2 regions of the Arthrobacter sp. Y3224055 genome follow, and region 2 is predicted to be linked to the other one. Evidence: riboswitches for the same ligand, from Rfam matches in the RefSeq annotation. Region 2 holds a riboswitch; the other holds the start of a gene.

Region 1 (7,799 bases), on a different contig from region 2:
CCGGATAAGGCGGAGCCTACTCCCGCCGCCGTGCCCGGACAATGGCACGGACGCGGATGGGGATCGCCGGCAGCCGACGGGTCGGCCTTGTTATAAGTGAAACCGTTTAAGTAGGTCGGTTATTACCGTTTTACGAAAGTGATTGTGAGCCGCATCATGGGATTCAGGTTCCGCCGGCACCACAGGCGGAAAAACACCGAGGAGCTCGACCGATGACCCATTCCCTCAAGCCGCACGTCGTCACGCTGGGCACCGCCGGCGGTCCCCGCTGGTGGACCGGCGAGAATGCAGGCCGCCGGACCGGCATCGCCACCGCCGTCGTCGTCGGCGATGCCGTCTATCTGGTGGACGCCGGCAACGGAGTCGGACGCCAGCTGATGAAAGCGGGCCTGCAGGTTTCGTCGTTGCGCGGGATTTTCCTGACCCACCTGCATTCCGACCACACGATCGATCTGGCCGGGCTGGCCATCTTCGGGCTGTTCACACTCACGCCCGGACAGCGGAGCATCCGCATCCTGGGACCCGGCGACCGGGGAGAATTGCCGCCGGCTTCACCCCGCGCCACGGTTCCGCCGTCGCCCGTTTTCCCGCAATTGCCGACGCCGGGCACTCGGGACATGTTCCACCACCTGATGCAGGCCTACGCCACCGACCTCAACGACCGGGTCATCGACGCCCTGCGCCCCTCGCCGCTGGACTATTTCGTGGCCGAAGACATCGCGGTCCCGGACGCCGTCGGCTACCACCCGAACCAGAACCCGACGCCGGCCGGCATGGAGCCGTTCGAGATCTACCGCGATGAACTGGTCACCGTGACAGCCACCCTGGTGGAGCACCCGCCCGTGGCACCCGCCTTCGCCTTCCGGTTCGACACGGCCGAAGGGTCGGTCACGATCTCCGGCGACACCGCCCCCTGCCAGAACCTGGTGCGGCTGGCGCGCGGCACCGACCTGCTCCTGCACGAGGCCATCGACTTCGACTGGGTGCAGCGGGCGTACGGCAGCATCGATTCCGACGAAGCCCGGGCCTCAATGGACCACCACCGCAGGTCCCACACCTCGCCGCAGGACGCCATCGCGATCGCGCGGCAGGCCGGCGCCCGCACCTTGGCTCTGCACCACCTGGTGCCGGGAACCACGCCGGACGCAGTCTGGCAGGCACACGGCAAGGACTTCAGCGGCACGTTCCTGATCCCCGACGATCTGGACGTTATCTCCTTCTCTTCCAGCGACCCGGAATCCACCGGAGTCGCCGATCATGACGAAATGGCGGTTGCACCATGAGCAATAACACGACGACGGCGTCGGCCCCTGCGGCGAACGACAGGCAGCCCGGGGACCTGAAGGTCCCCAGCCTCAACACCCCGGAGATGCGGCGCATCCTGGCGTCCAGCTTCCTGGGCAGTGCCATCGAATTCTACGATTTCATCCTCTACGCCACCGCGGCGGCGCTGGTTTTCAACACGGTGTTCTTCGTGAACCTGGACCCCGCGGTGGGGATCTTCGCCTCCTTCGCCACGCTGGCGGTCGGCTACATCGCCCGGCCGCTCGGCGGGATCATCTTCGGCCACTTCGGTGACCGGCTGGGGCGCAAGGGCGTGCTGATCACCTCCATGGTGCTCATGGGCGTGGCGACTACCCTGATCGGCCTGCTGCCGACCACGGCGCAGATAGGCATGGCCGCTCCGTTGGCGCTGATCGTCCTGCGCATCGTCCAAGGCTTGGCCGTCGGGGGCGAGTGGGGCGGTGCCATGCTGATGGGCCTGGAACACGCACCGAAGGAACGCCGCGGGTTCGCGGCCAGTTTCGCCAACATGGGAGGTCCCGCCGGTGCGGTGTTGGCCACCCTGGCGGTTTCGGCCGTGTCCGTGCTGCCGGACGAGCAGTTCCTGACCTGGGGCTGGCGGCTGCCGTTCCTGATCAGCATCGTCCTGGTGGGCATTGGCCTGATCGTTCGCCTCAAGGTCGCCGAGTCCCCGCTGTTCCTTGCGCTGGAGGACAAGGCCGAGGAGAAAAAGATCCCGATTCTCGAGGTGCTGACGAAGTACCCGAAGAACGTGATCATGGGCACGCTGGTGGGGATGAGCTCCTACACCGTCCAAGGCCTGATGACCGTCTGGGCCATCTCCTATGTGGTGGACGAGGTCGGCCTGGACCGGACGAGCGTCCTCAACGTCAAAGCGTTGGGCGCGGCGCTGACCGTCGTCGCCATCTGGTTTGCGGCCCGGCACAGCGACAAGCTCGGCCGCCGGCCCGTGATGCTGATCGGCATCACCGCCGGCGCGGTGCTGGCCTTCCCCATCATGTGGATGCTGGAGCTCGGGACGCTGTGGCTGTTCGCGATCGGGCTGTTCCTGGCCAACGGCGTCATCCAGGGCACGATCTTCGGACCGTTCGGGGCGTTTACCGCCGAGCTGTTCCCGACCCGGATGCGCTACACCGGCGCCTCGCTGGTCTACCAGCTCTCCTCGACGCTGGGCGCAGGTTTTACCCCCATGATCGCCAGCGGGCTGGTGCTGGCGGCCGGCGGCGAGCTGTGGCTGGTGGCGACGGTCTGGGCCGGCGCGTTCGTCCTCGCAGGGCTGTGCATCCTGGCTATCAAGGAAGGAAAGGACCAGGACCTGACCGCGGAGAACATGTAGTTCCTCCAGCATGCCGTACCGGCATGCGGCGGCCGTTGCCCGAGGCAGCGGCCGCCGTCGCGGTTAAGCGGGATCACGCCGTCGTGTGCTCATCCCAGCCGCTCGCCGCAGCGCCTTCAGGGTGGATCACGCCGTCGTGTGCTCATCCCATCCGCTCGCCGCAGCGCCGCCAACCTCTGCGCAGAAGTCCAGGAATGCCCGCAGCCTGAGGCTGGGCCGGGTGACGCTGGCGTAGGCCACACAGACATCGCTGTGACCGACCGGCCCGTCGATTTCCACCGTGGCCAGGGGAAGCCCGTCGTAGCTGTAATTGCCCGGCGGCCGCTGCACCAGCACGGTGTAGCCGAGGCCGCGCGCCACCATGCCCCGCACCGCCTCAAAACTTGACGATCGCCAGGCGATCTTCGGATCCAGCCCGGACAGCCGCAGATTGACCAACTGGTTATCTCGCACGGTGGGGATGTCCAGCGAGACGAAGTCTTCTTCGGCCAGCTCGGCGAGCCGGACGCTTTTGCGCGAAGCCAGCGGGTGGCTTGCAGCAAGCAGGACGTAGGGCCGGCCTTCCTTGACGGTGCGGGCCTGCACGCCGGGCAAGAGGTGCCGCGTATGGGTCAGCACCGCATCCAAATAGCCCTCTTGCATCCGGTGCTGCAGCTCGGCGGCCTCGCCTTCCTCCATGGTCACGGTGAGGCGCGGATGCGGCTTGATGAACCGTTCGCTGATCACCGGAACCCAGAAGGCGGACAGGGTGCTGTAACAGCCGATGGCCAGCGGGCCGACCAACCCCTGCTGGCGCTCGATGATGCTGTTCTGCACGTCGTCGGCGTGCCGGACCAGGCTCCGGACGTCGCGCAGGAACTGCTGCCCGACGCCGGTCAGGGCGATTCCGCGGGACCGGTGCCGCACCATCAGCTGCGCGCCGACGATCCGCTCCAGCTCTGTCAGCGCCTGGGACATCGCCGCCTGTGAGATGTGGCTGGCGGCGGCGGCGGCCGAGATTGAGCCGTGGTCAGCGACTGCCACAAAGTACTGCAGCTGTTTAAGCGTGAAGTCCACCACTCTGCCAGCGTACAAGTTAGCCCGCAGCGACTGCTTAATCGGCCGATTGTTGCGCCCGTTGTACCGTGACGGACGCGTGCAACGGCCCCCTGGGGGTTGCTCGCTCCTGACCGCAAGATGGCTCTCAGGTTATCCACAGGTAAATTTCAGGGCTTGGACAGTTACCGAACCGTTATGTAATGTTTTCAGCACGTCGGCGATCATGCGCCGATGTCCTCGGAGGGTATTGCCTAGCTCTGCCAGCCTTTCCGAGTTCGTTCGCTAGACATCTGGCAGAGGCGGGGGACCCACATTCCGGGCCCCTCTTGGGGCTCTTGGGGTTAAGTCGTACGGAGTGCTTACCGCACTGCCGCACGGCCGGGTGACTCCCACCCGAACCCGACAGCTTACCTCGCAGGCATTGGGAGAGGTATCTTCTTGCTGCTCAAAAACAATCGCGCACGCCACCGTGCCACCCCGGTCCGCAACACCACCGTGGCCGGTCTGTCCCAGGCTGTATCGTCCCGCGCCGGAACCGTCGGCCGCGGCGCCGCCGTCGTCACCGCCGCCGGTGGCCTGATGCTGGGTGCCGGCCTGCCGGCCAATGCCGCCGCCGATGTCACGGTCCCGACCTACGGCGCTGCCAATGCAACGGACACCGTTGCCGCTCCGGCCAACGCCGGCTTCGAGGTGGAGCGCGCTTCCGTTACCAGCTCGGCCGCCGACGCCGGTGCCGCTACCGGTGCCACCACGCACACCGTGGTCGCGGGCGACACCGTGGGCACGATTGCCGCCCAGTACGGCAAGAATGTGCAGGACGTGCTGGCCATCAACGGCCTGGGCGCGTACTCCATCATCTACCCGGGCGACCAGATCGCGCTGACCGGATCCGCACAGTCCGGTGGCGGACAGGCAGCGCAGGCCGGCGGCGGAGCCGCTACGACCCTGGCTGCGTCGACCGACGCCGCGACTGTCTCGCTGGCCAGCGCCGACATCAAGCCGGCCTCCACCGGTGGCAACCAGAGCATCGTGGACATCGCCCTGTCCGCCCAGGGCACGCCCTACGTCTGGGGCGGCACCTCCACGGCCGGCTGGGACTGCTCCGGCTTCACCCAGTGGGTCTACGCCCAGGCCGGCGTTGACCTCCCCCGCCTCAGCCAGCACCAGGGCGGCGCCCTTACCCCGACCAGCAACCCGCAGCCGGGCGACCTGGTGGTGCAGAACGGCGGCGGCCACGTGGGCATCTACCTGGGCGGCGGCAAAATGATCAGCGCCCTGAACCCGAGTCAGGGCACCATGGTGCACGACGTGAACGCCATGCCCGTTACCGGTTACTACACGATGTAACCACCCCTAAAACTCCTGGACCGGCTAATCCCCCAACGGCCGGTCCAGGATCACAGGGAAGCCTCGTCGGCCTTGCGCCGGCGGGGCTTCTCCTCTTTTAACCCGTAAGCGCGACTTTCCCTCCACTTAAACGACGCGGCCGGAGTCCTCTTGAAGGGGACCGGTGGGGGAACCATTGGCGCGCGCCCCTCCCCCGCAGGAGGCGGTTGCCGCCCGGCGGCGAGCACCGGCGTCGTTGTTTATTCGAGGTTGACCGCCGGGAATAGGAGTCAGTGGGGGCAGGTTAAGCTGTTACTCCGCCTGCGCCCGGCCTTCTTGGGCTGTTTCCGGCCGCCCCCAACAGCACGATTTCCACGCGAGGATCTTCCCGTGAATAAAGATATGTCGACGAACAGAGCCTCGGCACGGCCCGGACCCGCCCGCGGCAGCGGGCTGACGGCTGATGAGTCGCGCCGGAACCGCCGCGTGATTGGCATCCTGTTGATGTCTGCGTTCGTGGTGATCCTGAACGAGACCATCATGTCCGTGGCGCTGACCGACCTGATGGACGACCTGGGCATCAGCGCCCGCGCGGCGCAGTGGCTGACCACGGCGTTCATGCTGACCATGGCCGTGGTCATCCCGGTGACCGGATTCCTTTTGCAGCGTTTCACCACGCGCCAGGTTTTCACCGCTTCGATGGCGCTGTTCTCCGCGGGAACGCTGCTGGCCGCGCTGGCTCCGGGGTTCGAGGTGCTGCTGGTGGCCCGCGTGGTCCAGGCGTCGGGCACCGCGATCATGATGCCGCTGCTGATGACCACGCTGATGAACCTGGTGCCGGCCGAGGACCGCGGCAAAACGATGGGCAACGTCTCGATTGTCATATCAGTGGCGCCGGCCATCGGCCCGACCATCTCCGGCATCATCCTCAACACCTTGTCCTGGCGCTGGATGTTCTGGCTGGTGCTGCCGATCGCGCTGGCCATGCTGGCGGTCGGCAACCGGCGGATCCAGAACGTGACCGAGCCCCGGCCGGTGCCGCTGGACCTGCCGTCCGTGGCGCTCTCCGCCATCGGCTTCGGCGGGCTGATCTACGGCCTCAGCCAGGTCGGCGCCGGGCACGGAACAACGACGGCGGGGCCGGGCACGGGTGCCGCCATGTGGGTTGCATTTGCGGCCGGCGGCGTGGGGCTGCTGGTATTCCTGCTCCGTCAGGTTCGGCTGCAGCGCTCGGACAGGGCGTTGCTGGACCTGCGGACCTTCCGCTCCGGCAACTTCTCCGTGTCCGTCGGGCTGATGGCTGTCAGCATGGCCGCACTGTTCGGCACCATCATTTTGCTCCCTATATATATGCAGCAGGTCCTGGGGCTCGAGCCGCTGCAGATCGGGCTGATGCTGCTGCCGGGCGGGCTGTTGATGGGCCTGCTGGCCCCGGCCGTCGGCCGGCTCTATGACAAGTTCGGCCCGAGGGTGCTGCTGGTGCCGGGGACGGCGGTGGTCAGCGCCGTACTCTGGTTCTTCTCCACGGTCAGCGAGGACACCGCCGCGCTGACGCTGCTGGCGGCGCACATCGTGCTCAGCGTGGGTCTGGCGCTGCTGTTCACGCCGCTGTTTTCCGCTGGTCTCGGGTCGGTGCGGCGGCAACTGTACTCGCACGGAAGCGCCGTCATCGGCACGGTGCAGCAAGTGGCCGGGGCAGCGGGCACCGCCATGTTCGTCACCGTCATGTCCATGCAGGCGGCCGTTCTTTCCGCCGAAGGTGCGGCAACGACGACGGCGGTGGCAGGCGGAGTGCGGATGGCTTTCCTGGCCGGAGCCCTCATCTCCATCGTGGCCGTGGCGGCGGCTTTCTTCATTCGGAAACCGGTGGAGGAGCCCGCCGGCGAGCCGGCTTCAGTGGAGGGCGCGCCGGTCGCCCGCTGACGACGGGGCCCGGGCGTAATTTGAACGCTTGGCTTTCGCCGCCGCCGCCGGGGCCTGTTCACCCATCCACTTCTTCTCCACAGCCAGCCCCGTGCGCTTGCTCATCCACATGCCGACCCTTGGTTCTCCTACCCTGTTCGCGGGCTTCATAGGCTGTATTTATGGCGATCGAGGTGCTGGATGAAGCTACGGGGGCAGGGCAGGATGATTCCGTCCGGCTGGCCCGGATCCGCGCCGAGGTCAGCGAACTGAATAATCGCCTTCGGAACGACGGGCTGAGACGCAGTACCAAGTCGGTGGCCCGGACGGCGGCACAGGTTGAAGAGCTGGCCAACATTGTTGGTCAAACCCAGCTGATTCTGGCGGGCATCATCAAAGAGCAAAACATCGCCGCCGTTGGGGAAACAGACAAGCCGCATGACCCCGAGGCAGCGAATCATCGTATGCGCGGCGCCTACAAATCGAACGAAGACTATCTGCGGGCGAAGTTGGGCATTGCACGGCAGGAGGCTGCACGACGCTTCCAACTCGCGGAAGCCACCGAAGTCCGCCCAGCGCCCCCGGGTAAGCCTGTTGTGTCGCCCAGGCTGCCGGTGCTCGCCCGTGCAATGGATGATGGAATGGTCTCCGGTCAGGCCGCAACTCTGATCCGAAGGGCTGTCGATGGGCTGCGTCGCACCGCGGAGCCGGAGCAGCTCCGCAAGATGGAAGAGGCACTGGTTCAGCATGCCTCCGATTACGACACCGACTCGCTCAGGCTGCTGATCCGGCATTGGGAAGGCGGCCTCAACCCAGCCGGCGCCGATCTCGGGCCAGCCGAGCTCAAAGCACGCCAGGGCCTGTTCTATCGCGGGCGGCGCAATGGCCTGCA
Region 2 (7,799 bases):
GTCAGCCCCATCACCGGCTACGCCGGGGAGCTGCACACCGGCCAGGACTACGGAGCAGCCTGCGGCACCCCCGTCCACGCAGCGGCCGGCGGAACCGTCGTCGAGGCGGGCTTCCAAGTCGGCGGCGGAGGTAACCGGATCGTGGTGGACCACGGCAACGGCCTGAAGACCACCTACAACCACCTGAGCACCATTGACACGTCCGTCGGTGCCACCGTGCAACGCGGGGAGATGGTGGGCCAAAGCGGCACCACCGGCGCCTCAACTGGCTGCCACCTCCACTTCGAAGTAATGGTCAACGACAAGCTGGTGGACCCCACCGGCTGGCTGTGATGAACACGCCGTAATCGGAACGTGACACATCCCGCAAATTGTTATAAGGTTTCACCCGTGCCCGTCGTCAACAGGCTGGCACCTTCGGGCGGAATGCCGAACTCTGCCGTCGCCCGAAGTTCGTTCGCACCGAATCGCATGGCAGAGGCGGGGGAACCACTTCCCGGACATCGCACGGTGTCCTTGGGGTAAAGCCGACCAGGCCCGGGCCACCAGCCCGCAGCCTGCCGGCCGGATGAACTCCCATCCGAACCCGACAGCTCACTTCGCAGGCATTTGGGAGAGGTACAGACCGTGTCCAAGAGCATTACTGCGGGCCGCCATCGTGCGACCCCCGTCCGCACGAGCCCGCTTGAGACGATTTCCAAGGCTGTGTCCGCGAATGCGGGAACCATGGGACGTCAGGGTGCCGTGATCGCCGCCGCTACCGGCTTGGTTCTGACCGGTACCATCCCGGCCCAGGCTGTCAGCGCTGACCGAGGGGTCGAGGCCCCGGCCCGCGTGCAGGTGGAAGCCGTGCAGGCCTCCGCAGCCGTGAAGCTGACCTTCGAACGCGCGGGGATCACCTCCACCCCCGCGCCGGAGCCGGTTGTCCAGGCCGTCTCCAACGAAATCAACCCCACGACCGGCAACGACGCCGGGTCGAACGAAACCAAGACTGTCAAGAAGGCCGGCGAGGCTGCCGCCAGCGGAGCCGCCGGCGCCATCGTCGCGGCCGCCTACGGACAGATCGGCGTCGCCCAGGACTGCACGGCCCTGGTCGAGAACGCCCTGCGCGCGGCAGGCTTCGCGGTGGGCGACCTCGCCCCGGCGCAGTTCTTTGCCTACGGCACACAGGTGGCCACCCCGCAGCCCGGCGACATCATCTACTACGCCAACGGCGGTGCCGGCGTGGCCCACGTGGCCATCTACGTCGGCAACGGCCAGGCGGTCCACGGCGGATGGGCGGGCTACAGCACTGTTCTGGGCAGCGCCTACATCGGCTCCGGCCCGGTCTTCATCCGTCCGGCAGGCTAGCGCTTCCTGTCACGGCCTTCTCGCGGCGCGTCCTTCGGGGCGCGCTGCGGGCGTTAAAAACGGCGCGCGGAGGACCTGGGTGGAATCGGTGCGCGGGTGCGGCGCGCGGAGGACCTGGGCGGAATCGGCGCGCGGACACAGCGCGCGGCAGACCTGCCCAGGAGTGGCGCGAAGAAGGGGTCCGGTCGGCGCGCGGAAGACCCGTGCGCGAAGTCGGGTCCGGAGCCGCGCGGAACCTCTGCTCGGAAACGGGCGCGGATGACCCGTTCGGAAGACCCGCGCGACAACGGCGCTTGGAACGTGCGCGCAGCCCCGAAACGCACGGTGCACCCTTCGTACCAGCCCCGTCCCGGAACCGTCTGGCAGCAGGGCTCCGACGGCTGTCGTAATCAAAACATCACCACGCCGTGATCAGAATGTGACAATGCGTGATTGATCGTATACGCTCTAACGCGTGCCAGTTGCCAAACGGCTGGGACCTCCGGGTGGATTGCCGAGCTCTGCCACCGTCCGGAGTCCGTTCGCAAAAAACTTCGCGGGCAGAGGCGGGGGAACCAATTTCGGGTTCCGTACAGGAACCCTTGGGGTTAAGTCGCCAGCACTCTCAGGCAATGCCGGGGAGGGCTGCGGCCGGATGCACTCCCATCCGAATCCGACAGCTCACCTCGCAGGCATTGGGAGAGGCCTTTAACGTGTTCAATGACACCGCTACGGGGCGCCACCGCGCCGTTTCCGTCCGCACCAACCCGCTGGAGACGATTTCCAAAGCCGTCTCGTCCAATGCCGGATCCATGGGTCGCTCGGCAGCCGTGATCGCTGCCGCGTCCGGACTGGCCCTGACCGCCGCGGTTCCCGCGCAGTCAACCTCCATCGAACGCACCGCATCCACGGTGTCCGTACCCAGCCGCGTGCAGGTGGACACCGTCCAGGCTTCGAGTGCCGTCGAGCTGACCTTCTCGCGTCCCGCCATCAAGTCCACTCCGGCCCCGGAGCCCGAGCCTGTCGTCGAAGCCGTGGCCGAGGAAGTGGCCCCGGTCGTCGAGGAGGCCGCAGACACCGCCCAGGGTGCCGTCCAGGCCGCCGCTCCCGCGGTCGAGGTCAAGGCAGCCGCCGCGGCTCCCGCAGCCAAGGCAGCGCCGGCGAAGGCCGAAGCTTCCGCCAGCGGCGTGGCCTCCACGCTGGTGTCCTCCGCATACGGCCAGATCGGCATCTCGCAGGACTGCACCGCCATGGTGGAGAAGGCGCTGCGCGCCGCCGGTTTCTCGGTGGGCGACCTCGCACCCGCACAGTTCTTCAGCTACGGCACCCAGGTTTCCACCCCGCAGCCGGGCGATCTGCTCTACTACTCCGACGGCGGAGCAGGTGTTGCGCACATCGCCATCTACGTGGGCAACGGCCAGGCCATCCACGGCGGCTGGACCGGTTACACCACGGCACTGGCCAGCGCGGACGTCGGATCCGGCTACGTAGCCATCCGCGTCAACTAGGCACAAGCCTTCCCGGTCCGCAGCGACCGTCCCGCCGGCCCCGGTGCACGCCCAGCGCGCGCACCGGGGCCGGCGGCGTTGTCGGGAGGCCAGACGCCTGCGCGGACTGTCTCGTCACGGCCCAAGGTGAACCCCGCGGGTGCCCGCCGCCGCGCCGCCGGACCGCCCGCCGGACCGCCCGCCGGCGCGCCGCCGGACCGCCCGCCCCGCGCCGCCGGACCGCCCGCGGCGTCATTCCGACGGCCCGCGGGCAGCGAAAAAGTTAGCGCGGAACGCACTCGCCGTCATACTCTTTGACTGTCAGTGCAGAAAATCCAGTCCCGGACCGGGATCTGAAGCACCGGTCGGGTTGGCCAGACCTAGAGGAATGTGCATGCGCACACTCGTTCTGAATGCTGGTTATGAACCCCTGGCGGTTGTCACCTTCCGCCGGGCGCTGCTTCTTGTGCTCACCGGCAAAGCCAGCGTAATCGCCGAAGACGGGGACCCCGTCGTCGGCCCCAACGACATACTGGGCCGCCCCTCGGTCATCCTGCTCAACCGCTACATTAAGATGCCGTACAACAAGGACACCGCGGTGACCCGCCGCGGCGTCCTGCGCCGCGACAACCACCTCTGCGCCTACTGCGGGAAGACAGCCACCACGGTGGACCACGTCAAGCCCCGGTCCCGCGGGGGAGAAGACAGTTGGGAGAACCTGGTGGCCTGCTGCCTGCGCTGCAACAACGCCAAGGGCGACCGCACGCTGGCCCAAATGGGCTGGAGCCTGCGCTTCACGCCCCGGCCGCCCAGCGGCGCCCGCTGGCGGATCCGCGACCTGGACCGTCCCGCCCCGGCCTGGAGCCAGTTCCTCGACACCCATACCGCCGCGTGACCGCTCCGCTTTTCGACGCCGTCGTGCTGGCCGGCGGCCGGTCCTCGCGTCTGGGCGGCAGCCCCAAGGCACTGTTGCGGCTCGAGGGATCCACCCTGTTGCGCCGCACGCTGGAGGCCGTCCGCGGGGCCCGGCGGATCTCCGTCGTCGGCCCCGACGACCTGTCCGAGGAAGTGGAAGCTTTCCGCCGCGCACTGGTCCCGCAGCCGCTGCGGCTGACGCTCACCCGGGAGGACCCGCCGTTCTCCGGCCCGGCAGCGGGCATCGCGGCGGGGATCCAGGCGCTGTTGCGGGACGACGACGGCGGGGGCTCCGCGCGGGCGCGGGACGACGACGGCGGTGCCTCCGTGCGGGCGCCGTTCACGCTGCTCTTCGCCTGCGACATGCCGATGCTGTCCGGGCTGCCGGAATTGCTGCTGCGCCACGCCGTCAGCCGGCCGGAGGCCAGGCTCTGGATCCCGGTGGACGCCGACGGCAAACAGCAGCCGCTGGCTTGCTGCGCGGACAGCACGGCGCTGGAGGCCGCGGTGCGGAACGCCGGGGGAGCAGCCGGGTTGGCCGGCCAGCCGGTCAGGCGGCTGCTCGGCGGCCTGCCCGCCGCGGAAGTCACGCTCGAGGGCCCGTCAGGGGGCCACACCTCCGATGTCGACACGTGGCAGGACGCGGGCCGCTTTGGCATTGTTCGGCCTGCGCCGTAGCCTGAAACAAACGTTGTACTTGCCCGCACCGGGCGGATCGGAGGCCATTGTGTCCGGAGCGGCCGAAAAGCTCTCCCCCTTCGTCAGCGAACTGCTCCAGGCGCTGGAAATCGAAGACACGCCCGTTGACATCGACGCCGTGCTGGGGCTCGCCGGCGTCGCGGCGCACAGCGTGATCCGCCCGGCGGCGCCCCTGACCACCTTCGTGGTGGGCTACGCGGCCGGCCTGGCGGCCGCCACCGGACAGGCAACACCTGAGGTGGCCATGCGCGCCGCCTCCCGCGTGGCCGACGAAGTGGCGCGCCGGCACGGCGCAGTGCAGGAGTGAGTGGCTCCGGACTGCGCTGGGACGACGCCCGCAGAGCCGCCTATGCCGCGGGCCGGGACGCGGGGCGGCCCGATCTCTCGAAGGTGGAGTTGGCCGCCTGTGCCGGCCGCACGCTGGCCCGCGACCTGCCGGCGCTGGTGCCGGTCCCGCACTACGCTTCCTCCGCCATGGACGGCTGGGCCATTGCCGGCACGGGGCCGTGGCAGTTGGTGCCGGCCGGCAGCGCCCTGCGGCCGGGGCTGGCCGCCCCGGTAGTCACCGGCGGCCTGATCCCCGACGGCACGGACAGCGTGCTGCGCAGCGAATGCGGCACCGCGGCGACTGGCCGGCTGCAGCTGTGCGCGGGGACCGACGCGCGGGAACTGGCCCCCGGGCGGCACATCCGCCCGGCCGGCGAGGAGACCGCCGCCGGCGCCGTCGTGGTCTCCGCCGGCACCGTGCTGACCCCGGCGCATCTGGCCGTCGCGGCGGTGTGCGGCCACGACGCGCTCCCCGTTGCCCCCGTGCCGCAGGTGGCCCTGCTGCTCACCGGCGACGAGGTCGTCACCTCGGGCATTCCCGCACCGGGCCGGGTCCGGGACACGTTCGGGCCCACGCTGCCGGCCATCATCGCCCGGCTCGGCGGCCAGGTGGTGGACAGCCGGCGGCTGCCCGACGACTTCGCGGCCACCGCGGAAGCCATCGCCGGCTGCGGCGGCGACGTCGTGGTCACCACCGGCGGAACGGGCCACTCGTCGGCCGATCATCTGCGCCGGGTGCTGGATGCGGACGCGGCCACGATCCTGGTTCCGTCCGTCCGGATGCGTCCGGGGCATCCGGCGCTGCTGGCCCGGCTGGCCGACGGGCGGCTGCTGGTGGGCCTGCCGGGCAATCCGCTGGCCGCCATGATGGCGCTGCTGACCCTGGCGGCTCCGCTGCTGGCCGGGATGACCGGCCGGCCGCTGGCCCCGCTGCGCACCGTGCCCGCCGGAACAGCCATGCCACCGCTGCACGACCAGGACCGGCTGGTGCCCTACGGCCGGTCGCCGGATGGCGGTGCCGTCCCCGCGGACCGCATCGGTTCGGCGATGATGCGGGGACTGGCGGCCGCTGACGGCGTGATGGTGGTGCCGGCCGCCGGCGCAGAACCCGGCGAGCAGTTGCCGGCCCTCGAGCTGCCCTGGTAAACGGCGCTCCCAGCGCGCAGCCGGCCCCGCCCGCCGCGCCCGCCGCGCGCAGCCGCGTGGCTGCCTTACCCTTGTTACAGGCAGTAGAGGAGAACTTCATGGGCCGCTTGACGCAGCGCCGCAAGGTGCTCAAACTCAGTCTCGATGCGCCGCCGCGCCGCCGCGAGGACGTGATGGCGGTGGAAGAGCCGCTGGAGATCCGGCTGGCCGGCCGCGCCTTCTCCATCACCATGCGCACCCCGGGCGACGACTTCGACCTGGTGGCCGGCTTCCTGGTCTCCGAGGGCGTCATCTGGTCGCCCGAACATCTCGTCTCGATGCGCTTCTGTGCCGGCGAGGACGAGGACGGGCGGCAGACCTTCAACGTGGTGGAGGCCCAGTTGGCGCCGGGGGTGGCGCTGCCGGATCCGCGGCTTGACCGGCAGGTGGTCACCAGCAGCGCGTGCGGCATCTGCGGCACCGCCTCGATCGACGCCGTGACGAAGCGCTCGCGCTTCCCGCTGCACCATGACGACGGCGGAGCCTCCCCGGGCGCGGACGGCACCGGTGCCGGCGGCGAAGTGCCGCTGGAGATTCTGCTGCAGTTGCCGGACCGGCTGCGCGAACGGCAGCAGGTGTTCGAGCGCACCGGCGGCGTCCACGCCGCTGGGCTGTTCAGCGTCGCGGGCGAACTGCTCTGCCTGCGCGAAGACGTGGGCCGGCACAACGCGGTGGACAAGGTGGTGGGTTGGGCGCTGCGCGAGGGGCGGCTGCCGCTGCGCAACACGGTGCTGCAGGTCTCCGGGCGCGCCTCGTTCGAATTGGTCCAGAAGGCCTATCTCGCGGGGATCCCCGTCCTGTCGGCCGTGAGCGCGCCGTCCTCGCTCGCCGTCGAGCTGGCGGAAAAGGTGGGACTGACGCTGGCCGGCTTCAGCCGCGGCCGCAGCATTAACGTGTACGCCCACCCGGGGCGGGTGGGCGCCGCCGTCGGGAATTTCGTGTGAGACGCGCCGGGTGAGTCGGGGAACCGGTGTGAGCCGGGATACATTAGGGGCATGACTCGTCCGGCACCCGTGAATGACATTGATGAAAGCACCCTGAAGGTCAAGGAACCGAAGAAGGTCGCCGCCGGTATTCCGGCGGTGAAGGTTGCGTTGGAGCGCGGCATCGAACAGGCCGGCGTCTCCCGCACCGCCCGGTCGCTGCTGCGGATCAACCAGCGCGGCGGCTTCGACTGCCCGGGGTGCGCCTGGCCCGAATCCATCACCGGTCCGCGCAAGCCGGCCGAGTTCTGCGAAAACGGCGCCAAGGCGGTGGCGGAGGAGAACACGAAGCGCACCGTCACGCCCGAGTTCTGGGCGCGCCACTCCATCGAAGAGCTCTCCACGAAGACCGAGTACTGGCTGGGCCAGCAGGGCCGGATCACCGAGCCGGTCATCATCCGTGAGGGGGAGACGCACTATTCGCCGATCTCGTGGGCGGACGCGTTCAGCCTGATTGGCGAACGCATCAGGGCCACGACGCCGGACCGCTGCGTGTTCTACACCTCGGGCCGGACCGCCAACGAGACCGCGTTCATGTACCAGCTGTTCGCACGCTCGCTGGGCACCAACAACCTGCCGGACTGCTCCAACATGTGCCACGAGTCCTCCGGCAGCGCCCTGAACCCGACCATCGGCATCGGCAAGGGCACCGTGTCGCTGGAGGACATCCACCACTCCGAACTGATCTTCGTGGTCGGCCAGAACCCCGGGACCAACCACCCGCGCATGCTCTCCGCGCTCAAGGAGTGCAAGGACAACGGCGGCACCATCGTGGCGGTGAACCCGCTGCCCGAAACCGGCCTGATGGCGTTCAAGGACCCGCAGTCGGTGGACGGGCTGCTGCGCGGCGGCACCGCGCTGGCCGACGAATTCC

The links. A riboswitch is a leader RNA that binds a small molecule or an ion and turns the genes downstream of it on or off. The one in region 2 is predicted to bind cyclic di-AMP.
Region 1: it holds a riboswitch for cyclic di-AMP, as region 2 does, so the genes downstream of both, AC5RTY_RS15355 (C40 family peptidase) here and AC5RTY_RS16535 (NlpC/P60 family protein) in region 2, are expected to answer to the same signal.

Annotation. Positions count from the first base shown of each region.
Region 1 is NZ_JBNHGB010000006.1:254,442-262,240, forward strand. Features, by position in the region: gene AC5RTY_RS15340 (MBL fold metallo-hydrolase) at 213-1,283, shown strand; gene AC5RTY_RS15345 (MFS transporter) at 1,280-2,641, shown strand; gene AC5RTY_RS15350 (LysR substrate-binding domain-containing protein) at 2,768-3,700, opposite strand; cyclic di-AMP (ydaO/yuaA leader) riboswitch at 3,950-4,114, shown strand; gene AC5RTY_RS15355 (C40 family peptidase) at 4,118-5,026, shown strand; gene AC5RTY_RS15360 (MDR family MFS transporter) at 5,408-6,928, shown strand; gene AC5RTY_RS15365 (HNH endonuclease signature motif containing protein) at 7,090-7,799, shown strand, end outside.
Region 2 is NZ_JBNHGB010000008.1:56,013-63,811, forward strand. Features, by position in the region: gene AC5RTY_RS16525 (M23 family metallopeptidase) at 1-333, shown strand, start outside; cyclic di-AMP (ydaO/yuaA leader) riboswitch at 451-623, shown strand; gene AC5RTY_RS16530 (NlpC/P60 family protein) at 727-1,350, shown strand; cyclic di-AMP (ydaO/yuaA leader) riboswitch at 1,870-2,038, shown strand; gene AC5RTY_RS16535 (NlpC/P60 family protein) at 2,043-2,837, shown strand; gene AC5RTY_RS16540 (HNH endonuclease) at 3,211-3,711, shown strand; gene mobA (molybdenum cofactor guanylyltransferase) at 3,708-4,409, shown strand; gene AC5RTY_RS16550 (DUF6457 domain-containing protein) at 4,459-4,737, shown strand; gene AC5RTY_RS16555 (molybdopterin molybdotransferase MoeA) at 4,734-5,903, shown strand; gene fdhD (formate dehydrogenase accessory sulfurtransferase FdhD) at 6,002-6,886, shown strand; gene AC5RTY_RS16565 (FdhF/YdeP family oxidoreductase) at 6,938-7,799, shown strand, end outside.